DNA from 4 places in the Paenibacillus sp. FSL R7-269 genome. Region 3 is predicted to be linked to each of the others. Evidence: riboswitches for the same ligand, from Rfam matches in the RefSeq annotation. Region 3 holds a riboswitch; each other region holds the start of a gene.
The links. A riboswitch is a leader RNA that binds a small molecule or an ion and turns the genes downstream of it on or off. The one in region 3 is predicted to bind cyclic di-GMP.

Region 1 (3,135 bases), on a different contig from region 3:
GCCATGCCAATTGAATTGCCCATGCAGGCAAAGTAGGCATCGAATATGAAGCTGCCGGGCCTGCGCACATTGAACCATTTCACAGCATTGAATCCATGGCTGCCGTCATCTACAAACACGCTGCTGTTGTAAGGAATCAATTCGCTCATCGTGCTCATTACCGAAGCCAGAGAGAGCCCCGCCAGTACGGGAAGCTCATCATTGTAATCATTCGAGACTGTGATTTCATGCTTGGTAACCGCTGAGAAGTCCAGCTTCTGGAGATACAGAGCCAGGTTGTCCCTTAAGTCTCCGCCGACAGCAATAGTAGATGAGGTGAGTATTTTACCGACAAAGGTCGGGTCTACATCGAACTGGATCAGCTGCCGCGGATGATTCTCCGGCTTCAGGTTGCAGATGGTCATATCGCTGAGGCGGGACCCCAGAACGATGAAGAGGTCGCTGTTGTTCATCAGTTCATCTCCATGCGAGGAGCCGCCGACGCCTATTGGACCATGGTAGAGCGGATGATCGTAAGCTATAGCGCCTTTGCCGCCTGGAGAGGTGACCACAGGTATGTTAAAGGTCTCGGCCAGCTGGACCAGTTCCTGATGTGCTCCTGAGCGGTTGACGCCCTTACCGGCAATGATCAGGGGTCTAGCGGATTCATTGATCGCCGAGCTGACCCGTTCATAGTTCTGATAGCTGACCAGCCCTTCACGTTCCGGCAGAACAATCCGGCATTCCGCAAGCCGCTCTGTCTGCACATCAAACGGAATGCAGAGATGAACCGGACCTTTTTGGTCACCGAGGGCGATGGATAGGGCATGATTGAAAATGGTGCTGAAATGATCCCCGCGTTCAACGAGCTTGCTGAAGAGGGTGGCCGGCCGGAACATATCCGCCAAATCAGCCAGATAGGAAGTGGAATCCTGACATTGGGGAATGCCCAGCTCCTTGATGGACTGGTGGCCGGTGATGAAGAGGACGGGAAGATTATTGGCCTTGGCATGCGCTGCTGCGGTGAGCAGATTCGTTCCGCCCGGACCGGAAGTGCCGAAGGCTACTCCGAGGCTGCCGGTCTTCAGAGCATAACCGCCGGCAGCGAAGCCGGAGCTAGACTCGTGCCGGCCGGGGATGAACTCAATACCATAGTCAACCAGTTTCAAAGCGATGGGGCAAATAGATTTGCCTATGATTCCAAAAGAATGTGTGACTCCCAAATTGCGTAATGCTTCCGCCATATAATCTGCAACTGTCTTCAGAACATCCACCCCGCAAGTTGTTATTTGTATTAGTCAGCAATAGAAAACCTGTACTCAACATAGGAGCACAGGTCTGTTGCACGAATCACCATAATCAAACGCATAACCTAAGGCGTTTACAGTTTTTCAGCAACCTGGCTGTCATGATCCCACTTCAGAAATGAGACTGTAGATCCATGGCTTTGCGTCATTCCCTTTCGGTGAATTTTGCCGGTATGCGATTATAAATGAATCTGTGAAGAATTTTCCTTTACAATATATTCCTCACTCCTCTTTTGTCAATAACCCCGATGAGAAGAAACTCGGAATTTGACGAATATTCAGGAGTGGAAATGGATGAATATTTGGATTTTCAAACTTTTGAAAATTTTTCCCTTTGGAAGGCTAAAGTCTTAAAATGCAAATGGATATTTAGGGCTATTATTATGAGGAGTAAGCATAAAGCCTCATTACATTCCTGATTTACTGTAAAATGTTAAGAATTCACTAGATATACAGCATTGTAAAATCCACTTATAGGACTTAAGTATTGTATGTGTGCGGTGATGCCTTATAGACAAGCTATGCCTATAGAACGACTATAGTAAAGAAGTGCAAAGCGGATTTTTTACCCTTATGCACAATTTCAACAATTTGTGAATATTACATAACAATCTTAGTTTTGCACAGAAAAAGAGACACCATCTGCAGGAAATCCCGCAGATGTGTCTCTTTTGGTTAAGGTTAGAATTTGAAAATATGAATTGTTTTTTGCAAGTTAAAGACAGCGGAAGTCATCTTCTCTGTCTCCTCAGCTACGGATTGCAGAGCGTGAATCTGTTCGTTCATCGCTGCGGATACCTCTTCGGTCCCTGCGGCGGTCTCCTGGGTGATGGCTGAGATATTCTCGATCGCCCCGGAGATCTTAAGCGCGCTCTCCAGCATAAGGTCACTCTCTGCGGAGAAGGAGGCGATCTGCTCGGTTATGTATTGGACACTATGTACGATCTGAGCAAAAATATTGGCCGTCTCTGTGATCATCTTATTCTGTACCTGGACTACCTCTTCGTTGATGGCGATATTATCAATGGCCTGCTTGATATCTGATTCAATGCTGCGTACCAGCCCGAATACCTCTTTGGTTGAAGCGGTGGATTCCTCAGCCAGCTTGCGGACCTCCTGGGCAACGACAGCGAAGCCACGGCCATGCTCGCCTGCACGGGCTGCTTCAATAGAGGCATTGAGCGACAGCAGATTGGTCTGTTCGGCAATTTCGGTAATCGTCTTGGTAATCATCGTAATGCCGCGCGCGTTCTGTGACAGGGCTTCAATGGTATCCGCCACCTTCTGGGTCGCCTGGATGTTCTTGCGCATGCCTTCGGCCTGGGTATCCACCGATTGCCGTCCCTGTTCAACCAATTCCAGCGTATGTACAGATCGTCTATTCATTTCCTTGGTGGAATTCGTATAATTGGAGACTTTGATTTCGATATCCTTGATCGATTCGGTCATATCAGCAATATCCACTGAGATTTCGTTAGCGCCGAGAGCCAGTTCATTGGAGGAGGAGGCCACCTGCGCCATGACAAATTTCAGATTCTGATTCTTGTCTTCAATCCCGCGGCTGGCGTCCATAACCTGCCGGGTAATCTGTGAGGCATCGGTGAGGATTTTTTTGAGCTTGTCAATCATGGTGTTGAAGGACCGGCTAATGTCACCCATAGAGCCGCTCTCGTCGGCACGGCTGGTGAAGTCGCCTTTGGCAATGGTGTGTGTTACATTGGAGATGTCTTCGAATGAAGATGTAAGCGTTCTCTCAATGAAGCGCGCAAGCGGGTAAGTCAGCGCTGCCAGAACGGCGACAAGAATAATGCCGATGAGCAGCCTGTCCATAAGGATTAGTGTGATTAAA
Region 2 (3,135 bases), on a different contig from region 3:
CGTCTGGGGTTCTGGGAATATCCTGTGCTGGAAGAGGAATTGTGAATTTCCTGACGATATTTTGAAGAAAAATTGCTCCGGATTGGCTGCCGGCTGGTATAATTGGGATATTCGGCGGGAAATCTTCCTATATATAAGGATAGTTGTGCTCTGAGGCGGTCTACCGCTGGAGAGGGGCAGGAATGCCGGGAAGGGGCGTATGCATAATAGATGGGAAGCCTTCTAATTGCATGGCTTTGTATGCTTTGTTTGTTTCTTGCGTTCAGGGATCAGGTCAGCCGTAGAATCTTGTACCCGGTAGCTGTGGTGGTTATATGCGGCACGTTGGGGTATTGGACGTTGTTAATGTAATTGCATCCGGGTGATCATTTAATGCAGAAGTCTTCCGCTTGCGGCAGGCTTCTTTGTTATCCTTGCTTCGGGCCGCCCTGCGCCGTCTTCTCCATACCCAGATACCTGTGCATATGCAGAGTGGCCTGGGCGGCAATCACGTCATCCAGCAGCAGCATCCGCTCGTGATAACCCCTGCAGACGAATTTGGCTTCAACACCCGCCTCCAGCCGATTCTGTTCATAGACCCTCAGACCACGGGCGCGCATCCCGGCACGGACCTCCCGCAGATCGGCAGAAACGGCATGGACTGCCCTCTGGATGACCTCCAGATAAGGCGCAGGCGTGCGAAGCTCTGAGGATATAGCAGAAGCATCGCGCTCGAAGGCGGATAGAATAAGCGGCAGCAAAATATAGGATTTGACCAGCAGGTTATCCTGGCTCTCTGCTCTATGCATCCCTCTCAACCCCTCAAAGAGAACGTATATTCGCATTGTAACTCATCCTTCAAAAAATAATCAATGGGTTTTATAAATTAACTCAAATAATGTGACATTTTTCACAATAAAATCAAATGAATTATTTTATATTAAAATTGAAATATTAAAGATTGAAAAATAAATCAGCTCAAAGGAGAATGGCAATGAGTCATGAAGGAAGTCTCCGCCGTGGTTTAGTATTCGGGATCATTCTAAGTGTTCCGCTCTGGGTATCAATGATTGGCTGGATTCAGCTGTTTGGGTCCGCCTAGGCGACATTTTATTCAAAATATATGAATTCTATTAGCAGGTGTCGTCCTTATGGGCGGCACTTTTTTTCGGGGCTAAGATTCCCATAAATAGGGGGGATTACATTGAACAGAAGCGAAATGGGAGGGGAGATGGGCTTCGGGTGATAAAAATAGGACAAATGCATCAAATTTTAATAATATAAATTGATATAATTATAGAAAAGCGGGATAAACGGCTACAGCCAATTCTCTGATTTCTCGACTTTTTTCGTCAATAGATAAAAAAGAGACTCGTCTCTTAACCCTTATGGTACAAGGGATCAAAGAGGAACCTTCGCAAAAAATAATTTCAAAAAATATACTGGGAATGGATTGACAACAGGGTGGGGGAGCGGATAAACTAAAATAGTACAAAAGTAACAAATGTCATAGACTCAACAACGAATTTACATAAGCAAATCTCAATTTCATACCGAAATCATGTACAAACGCAAACCGTATCGAAAGAACGGGACGCAAAGTCAGGAATCTACTGTCTCTAAAGTTGAGGCTAGGGTCGTCCGGCCGCCGTGAAGCTAACCCTTCGTGGCGGTCTTTTTGTTGTTATAGTTGCGTGACAGATTCATAGAATAGTAACTAGGAGGTGTGGACTATTGAAAAAAAGAGTGCGTAAAACAGCCGCCATCATTATGGCTGGCCTATTGACCTTATCCAGTGCTTTTACGTGGGGGACGGATGTTAGAGCAGCTTCAGGGGTGCCGTATACGCCAACACCGGTTTTAGGAGTCGCAGGGAATTTTAATGCTTTTATCCTCGGGGATTTTGCACAGAGCAATGATCAGATTGAGGGCCGCCTGGCAGCGGCAGGGAACATTACCCTCTCCGGAGGTTACGGAGTAGCAAGAGCATACAGTGGTGCTGCGCCGACGGATGTACTTGTGGCCGGTAAGAATTTTGTACATTCAGGCAGTGGAGAGATCTATGGAAATGTGGTATTTGGGGATAGCTTTACAGCCAATGAGCCTGGTGTCAACATTAGAGGCGGGAAGAAAAATGCCAGCCCGATTGATTTTGCAGCCGAGCGGGAGTTTCTAATCTCGCGTTCCACAGAGTATGGGGCCTTGGCCGACACGAATGAGATTGGCAATAATCATTATGGACAGCTTACGATAAATGCACCAGATCGCTTCAATGTGGTTCATCTGGATGCCGCGACACTGGCGAGTACGAATTATATTCAGTTCAACATTGCCCAGAACGCTACGCTGATTATTAATATAAGCGGGCCTACAGTCAATGTGCCGAGCTTTTCAATGAAGGACGGCAGAGCCAGTCAAGTATTGTTCAACTTTTACGAAGCCTCTGAGGTGAATATCGCTTATACCTCATTCTACGGGACGATCCTCGCACCTAGAGCGGATGTTCATTATGCCGGAGCAGAGCTTTACGGGACCCTGATTGCAAAATCTTTTCGCGGCGGGGTTGAGATGCACCTTGGGATGTACGAGGGAGAGGGGCCGCCGCCGAGTCCGACGCCGACCGCAACGCCGACCCCTAGTCCATCACCGACACCAACTGTGAAGCCTACACCGACGGTAACGCCGACACCGACTGTGAAGCCAACACCGACGGTAACGCCAACACCGACGGTAACACCAACACCGACAGTAAAACCAACACCGACGGTAACGCCGACACCGACTGTGAAGCCTACACCAACGGTAACGCCAACACCGACAGTGAAGCCTACACCGACCATAAAACCGTCACCTACACCTGTGTGCACTCCAACTCCAAAGCCGACACCAACCGTGAAGCCGACGCCAACGCCGACTGTGAAGCCGACGCCAACACCGACAGTGAAGCCGACGCCAACACCAACCGTGAAGCCAACGCCAACACCAACCGTGAAGCCAACGCCAACACCAACCGTGAAGCCAACGCCAACACCGACAGTGAAGCCAACACCAACGCCAACAGCGGTGCCAACACCAACGCCAACAGCGGTGCCAACACCAACGCCAACAGCGGTGCCAACACCAACGCCAACGGCAGAGCCAACACCAACGCCAACA
Region 3 (3,135 bases):
GCGGCGGGATACGTTCCCGGCCATTGCGCTGACGGCGGCCTACCTCTATTCCATCGCAGGGGTTTCCCCAAGCGAGACCGTGGCGATTCTGCCGGTGGACCCATACGTGGAATCCTCCTTTTTCGAAACGGTACTGCAACTGGAGAACACCATGCTGGTGAGCGGGGCGAACCTGGCGCTGATGGGCGTAGTTCCCGAGCATGCTTCGGAGAAATACGGCTACATTATTCCAACGGGTGCAGATGCGGGAGCGAATGGTTATCTGCAGGTCAGCCACTTCCAGGAGAAGCCGGACCGTGTGCAGGCCGAGGAGCTGATTAGCCAGGGGGCTCTCTGGAACTGCGGGGTGTTCGCTTTCCGTCTGGGTTACCTGCTGGATATCCTGCAGCGCAAAGGGCTGCCGCTTAATTATGAGGAACTGCAGAAGCAGTATAAGCTGCTGTCTTCCATCAGCTTCGATTACGAAGTGGTAGAGAAAGAAGAGAACATCGTCGTACAGCCGTATGCCGGATTCTGGAAGGACCTGGGTACCTGGAACACCTTGACCGAGGAAATGACCAGCAACCATGTCGGCAAAGGCTTTGTGACCGCTGACTCCGAGGGGACCTGCCTCATTAACGAGCTGGATATTCCGATTACCGTGATCGGGGCGAAGGATCTGATTATCGCTGCCAGCCCGGACGGCATTCTGGTGACGCACAAGACTGAGAGTCCGCGGATCAAGGAAGTGCTGAAGTCTTTTGAACAAAGACCGATGTACGAGGAGCGCCGCTGGGGCCACTACAAGGTGATAGATTATGTAAAGTATGACGAAGGCAACGAGGTGCTGACCAAGCGGATTTTCATCAATGAGGGCAAAAATATCAGCTATCAGCTGCATCACAAACGCAGTGAAATCTGGACCTTCGTCAGCGGGGAAGCCAGCATTGTCATCAATGAGAAGATGCATACGGTGAAGGCAGGAGATGTGGTGCGGATACCGGAAGGGACCAAGCATGCCATTCTTGCTCTTACCGATGTGGAGTTCATTGAGGTGCAGACGGGGTCGGAGCTGGTAGAGGAAGATAACATCCGTATTACTCTGGACTGGGAGGATATAGCGCTACATCAGTTCATTTCGTAGGTCTAACTTATCTATTTAACCATTTGTTACAGAATCAAAACAGGTACTCGGAACTATTTATTCGGAGAAATTCGCGTTTGCTCTACAAAAAAATTGCATAAAGACGATAATTTACGGTAAGAGGGATTGATCCTTCCAAAACGACAAAGGCAAACCTGATCGAAAGACAGGGACGCAAAGCTATAGGGCCTTCGCAAGAGTGGCAGCCTGGCTACCGAAAGGAAGAGAATATTGTGAAAACTTACCGTAAGTCTCGTTTGCTCTGCGCTGTGCTGTCGCTGGCCGTGGTATTGTCTGCTGTACCTGTGGGACTGGGAATCGCCCCTTCCACCGTCAAGGCTGCCTCCTCTGAAGGAGCGCCGGTGAACCCTAACGCCTCAGCGGAGGCGGTCAAGCTGCTGAACAATCTGTATGATATCTCGGGAAATGGAATCATTACAGGCCAGCATGACTATTTCGAGAGTCCGGATGAGCTGAGCAACAAGCTGAAGGGAACAAGCGGACAATACGCAGCACTGCATGGTTATGAGCTGGGAGCAATCGGTGGGCAGAGTGAGAGCGGAGTAGCTGCACAACGCAAAAATATCGTCTGGAGTGCGACGAACTGGTCCAGAGCGGGCGGCATTGTCGCCATGACCTTCCACCAGAATCTGCCAGGCACCAAGTACGAATGGTCCAATGTGCAGAAGCCGATCACCCAGGCGCAATTTAACAAATACGTAACCCCCGGAACGCCAGAGTATAATGCACTGATCACCGATCTGGATAAAGTAGCGGTCTCTCTGAAAAGCCTGCGGGATGCTAAGGTTCCGATCCTCTGGAGACCTTACCACGAAATGAACGGCGGCTGGTTCTGGTGGGGGAAGAAAGATAATTTTACAGCCCTGTGGAATATTATGTATGACCGGTTCGTGAACGTTCATCAGTTAAATAATCTGCTCTGGGTATGGAACCCGAATGCGCCTAATGCAAGCTCCGATCCCTATCCACGGACTTATCCGGGTGCGGACAGAGTGGATGTGCTGGCAGCAGATATATATAATAACGACTACTCCAATAAATATCATGATGATCTGACCAGCCTGGCTGGCGGCAAACCGATCGGCATCGGCGAGAACGGTGAAATGCCAAATATATCGAAGCTAAAGCTGAACCAGCAGAATTACGTGTTCATGATGAACTGGGGCAAGATGCTCTATGAGAATAACAGCACGGCGACAATCAAGAATTTCATGAATGACAGTTACACACTAACCCGTGACCAATATAAGGCCTGGTCTGCTCCGGCGGCGGCTCCTAAGCCAATCGCAACGCCAACGGCAACGCCGACGCCTACAGTATCACCGACACCAACAGCAACACCGACACAAACCGCAACACCGACGCCAACGCCGACGGCAACACCAACCGTTGCGCCGACTCAGAAGCCGGTCCCAACCTTCGGCGACCCGGAGAGTAAGCCTGGCCAGAATGGCCTGCTTGGAGAATACTTCAAGAACATGACGCTCTCGGGGACACCGGTTATGGTGCGTAACGATGATGTCATCAGCTTCAATTGGCGTCAGGGGACTCCTAATGCCGCACTGGGCGTAGATTACTTCTCAATTCGCTGGACCGGACAGATTAAGCCGGCTTACAGTGAGACTTATCAGTTCTATACTACATCGGATGACGGTATCCGCTTGTGGGTGAACGGCACACCGGTCATTGACAGCTGGGTCAAACAGAGCGGAACTGCCCGCACAGGAAGCATAGCCTTAACTGCCGGGCAATTGTACGATATCAAAGTAGAGTACTATGAGAATGCTGGCGATGCCAATGTCCATCTGATGTGGCAGAGCCCTAGCCAGGTGAAGGGAACCGTACCTGCAAGTGCGCTTTTCTCCAGAGCAGGCAACATATCCATACCTGTTCCGGCTGCAACAGCAGTACCGACAACGGTACCAGCAGCAACAGCAACGCCGGCACCAGTAACAACACCAACACCAGCAGCGACACCAACACTGACGCCA
Region 4 (3,135 bases), on a different contig from region 3:
AACAGTTCCTTGTTCGGCGAATGATGGAATTCCGAGAAAATAATATCATAAGGCTTGCCCAGAATATGAGCCAGCACATTAAGTCTTCCGCGGTGGGCCATGCCCATCAGGATATGCTCTGCGCCGTCATGCGCGGCGGCCCGCACAATCTCATCCAGCATCGGCACGAGGGCATCATTGCCCTCCAGGCTGAACCGCTTTTGGCCGACGAAGGTCTTGTGCAGGAAGGTCTCGAAATGCTCCACCTGAACCAGCCGCTTCAGCAGCTCTTTGCGCTCTGTATTATTCAGCGGGGCAGGGGAGGTCATCGATTCCGCCTGGCTGTTGAGCCAGCGCAGCTCGCGTTCATCATGCACATGCCCGAATTCATAGGCAATGGTCTGGGTATAGGCCTGACGCATTCTGTGGACGGCATCCATCGCGGTATGCACATCTGCAGGGGCATTATCCCAGATCAGCGAAGCGGGCAGAGCATTAAGATCCTCGCGGGTAAGCTCGTAGGTCTCCAGCTCCAGCCATTTGGCCATCGGGTTCTTGCTGCGCTCCAGCGGGTCAATGTCTGCGGCCATATGGCCATATATTCGAATATTGGCGATCAGCTTCGAGGCCTTGACAGCCTTCTTGAGCCACTCGGCATCTGCTGATACGGCAGGCCTTGGAGCCCTCTCGGCATCGGGTGCCAGTGGAGGGGGGCCGGATACGGTGAAGAGATCGCGGTAATGTTGTTCAACAGAAGAGGGGTCCTTGACAAATTGCTCATATCTTTCTTGGATGTAGCCCAGATTGGGGCCGTAGTATTTGCTCCATACTGTGTCGTTATAGGGCTCTTTGACTGCCATGAATAGGTCCTCCTAACGGATAAACTCCACGCGAGGCATCCAGTGTGCCACTTGGCGGAGCTGCAAATGTTTGCGGTTTCATTCTCATCCTATTGTGCTACTTTCCGGCGGGGTAATCAATTCATACTTTCGGTCAATCCGTTCGCAATTCGGCATGATTCATTACAGTATTCATACGGAACTATCATAAATAGAAATAAATCCATATCACTGTCCGTTATCTATACAGATGGGTAATTGTCTCTATACGATGTTGCGTGGTGCGGTAAAGCGGAGTAGTTAGAGTTCCCTTTAGCATAATTAAACTATTACTTAGGGTTTGAACTTGGAACTGGAAATATTTATACAAGCCGCTGGCAATTTCAGCTAAGTTTCCTCACATTTTATCATAAAAAAATTCCAGAAAACGACACACTAATCGCGTATGATCTTGTATAATGTTATTGCGGAGAACGGTTTCATCGATTCTTGCCAGATCCTTTCATGATGGAAAGGGTCCAGTAAAAGGTAAACCTGCCGAAAGACAGGGGCACAAAGTCTCGGATCTAACGTAGAGATACTACAAAGTAGCAATACTACTATGATGGCCGGACTGCCTGGGGACGCGAAAATTCTAGGAGGAGATTTCTTGGATATGTCCAACCAGGGGAATGACGAGCTGCAGGCAGTAGATCTGGATTTAGAATGGGTGCACTTGCTGATGTCTGCCAAGCAGGCGGGGATCGCGGCGGAGGATATCCGCCGGTTTCTAAGTGAAAAGGCACTCCAGGCGATGTAAGGGCGGTCATCATTGTTAGGATACATACAGAAAAGGCACAGCGTCCGGTACGCTGTGCCTTTTCTGTATGCCGCTTGAAAGAATGCCCTCGCCGAAGGCGGCCTCCCTGCCGTGCGGAGTCTTCCTTGAGGCATACGATGCTACGTCTAGTTGTCCTTTTGTTCCATGCGCCATTTCTGGTAATCGAGGAATTCCTTGAATTCGCGTTTGCTTATACCGGAGGCCATAGCCTCCTGAACCAGCCGGAACCATTCCCCGTCCAGTGCCTGTTCTTCCGTCTCTGCCAGTCCGCCATACAGCAGTACATGAATGGATACCTGAAGCGCGTCTGCGATTTTTTCGATGAATTGAATGGAGGGGTTGGATTGAATATTCCGTTCCACATTACTGAGGTATGATTTCGCCACATCAGCCTTATCCGCAAGCTCGGATAGCGAATAGCCCTTCTCCAGCCGGAGTTTGTGGATGCGGCTTCCCATAGTATCTGACACGATTACAACGCCCTCCGTACTTTTTTGGTAAAAGATAAGAAGTGATATGCTTCGCGCTATACCGTAGCCCTATCTTTCTCGCAGAAACGGTGCCGCTCTTTAAAAAGAAGACAAAGCCGTTTCCACTTGTCAGTATAACAAAAATCTGCAAATCGGACAAAAATCCTTGAACCCGGAAGCGGGGAAAAGGAAACGGCATACCCGGCCCGGATGGGGGAGGATATGCCGTTCTTGATCGATAAATGCAGCTTTGGCCTACTTGGCTTCTCCCACTCCTTGAAGTGCATCGAAGGTCCAGTTCAATGCTAAGCCGTCACCCTGGAAAATATTCTGATCGAGCGTATTGTCCACGAACTCGAAGGCGATCTTGAAGGTCTTGGACCCGGCTGCGGCAATCCCTCCCGGCAGTATACCTGCTGCTACGAGATCGTAGCTGGGGGTGTTTTTCAGATCCTTCAGGGAGATCTCGGACAGCACATGACCGCTTAATGAACCGCCGGTGTATGAATTATCGAGGAGCTTGACCTTGAAGTGGTCTCCGAGATCCTGGCCTGCGTTATCGCCCTTGGCATCGGTCACGGTGTAAGTGGTGGCAAGCTTGAGGAATTTGATATCCAGTGTGCCGTCATTGGACAAGGTGAAGGTGCGGACGGTATAGTCTCCCGGCTTCAGATTCGTCAACGCTACCGGAGTATTGAAGGAAGAGCCAAGCTTCAGCGTACCTGCGGCGAAGGTTGCCGTGCTGGTGGCTGTGGAGCTGAAGTAAGCGAACGTGCCCCCGCCGATTAAAGACAAACCCAGTGCTGCTGATGCTACGCCAAGACCCAATGTTTTTTTGATACCCATGATTAATTTCCTCCTCGAATGGTTTGTTTTGTTGGTAAATTATTTGAGACTGCCTTTTTCCTGGTTGGCTTCAAAATTCAGCGTCAGCGCAAGCGTATCGCCCTGATAATAGTTCTGCGGCTGGAGAGTCTCCTTGAAGGCGAATTGAATGAGCAGATTATCGGAGGTTCCGGCTTTAATG

Region 1: another riboswitch for cyclic di-GMP. It lies ahead of C162_RS23030 (thiamine pyrophosphate-binding protein); the one in region 3 lies ahead of C162_RS08875 (PA14 domain-containing protein).
Region 2: another riboswitch for cyclic di-GMP. It lies ahead of C162_RS36295 (choice-of-anchor A family protein); the one in region 3 lies ahead of C162_RS08875 (PA14 domain-containing protein).
Region 4: another riboswitch for cyclic di-GMP. It lies ahead of C162_RS35440 (anti-repressor SinI family protein); the one in region 3 lies ahead of C162_RS08875 (PA14 domain-containing protein).

The regions. Positions count from the first base shown of each region.
Region 1 covers NZ_ASPS01000053.1:107,235-110,369, reverse strand. The annotation lists gene C162_RS23030 (thiamine pyrophosphate-binding protein) at 1-1,253, opposite strand, end outside; cyclic di-GMP riboswitch class I at 1,370-1,466, opposite strand; gene C162_RS23025 (methyl-accepting chemotaxis protein) at 1,968-3,135, opposite strand, start outside.
Region 2 covers NZ_ASPS01000144.1:77,733-80,867, forward strand. The annotation lists gene C162_RS32920 (ASCH domain-containing protein) at 1-45, shown strand, start outside; gene C162_RS32925 (hypothetical protein) at 408-788, opposite strand; cyclic di-GMP riboswitch class I at 1,540-1,632, shown strand; partial or broken gene C162_RS36295 (choice-of-anchor A family protein) at 1,714-3,135, shown strand, end outside.
Region 3 covers NZ_ASPS01000019.1:60,760-63,894, forward strand. The annotation lists gene C162_RS08870 (sugar phosphate nucleotidyltransferase) at 1-1,123, shown strand, start outside; cyclic di-GMP riboswitch class I at 1,262-1,342, shown strand; gene C162_RS08875 (PA14 domain-containing protein) at 1,357-3,135, shown strand, end outside.
Region 4 covers NZ_ASPS01000031.1:144,570-147,704, forward strand. The annotation lists gene C162_RS16620 (2-oxoglutarate dehydrogenase E1 component) at 1-839, opposite strand, end outside; cyclic di-GMP riboswitch class I at 1,336-1,439, shown strand; gene C162_RS35440 (anti-repressor SinI family protein) at 1,474-1,617, shown strand; gene C162_RS16625 (helix-turn-helix domain-containing protein) at 1,764-2,096, opposite strand; gene C162_RS16630 (TasA family protein) at 2,364-2,954, opposite strand; gene C162_RS16635 (TasA family protein) at 2,994-3,135, opposite strand, start outside.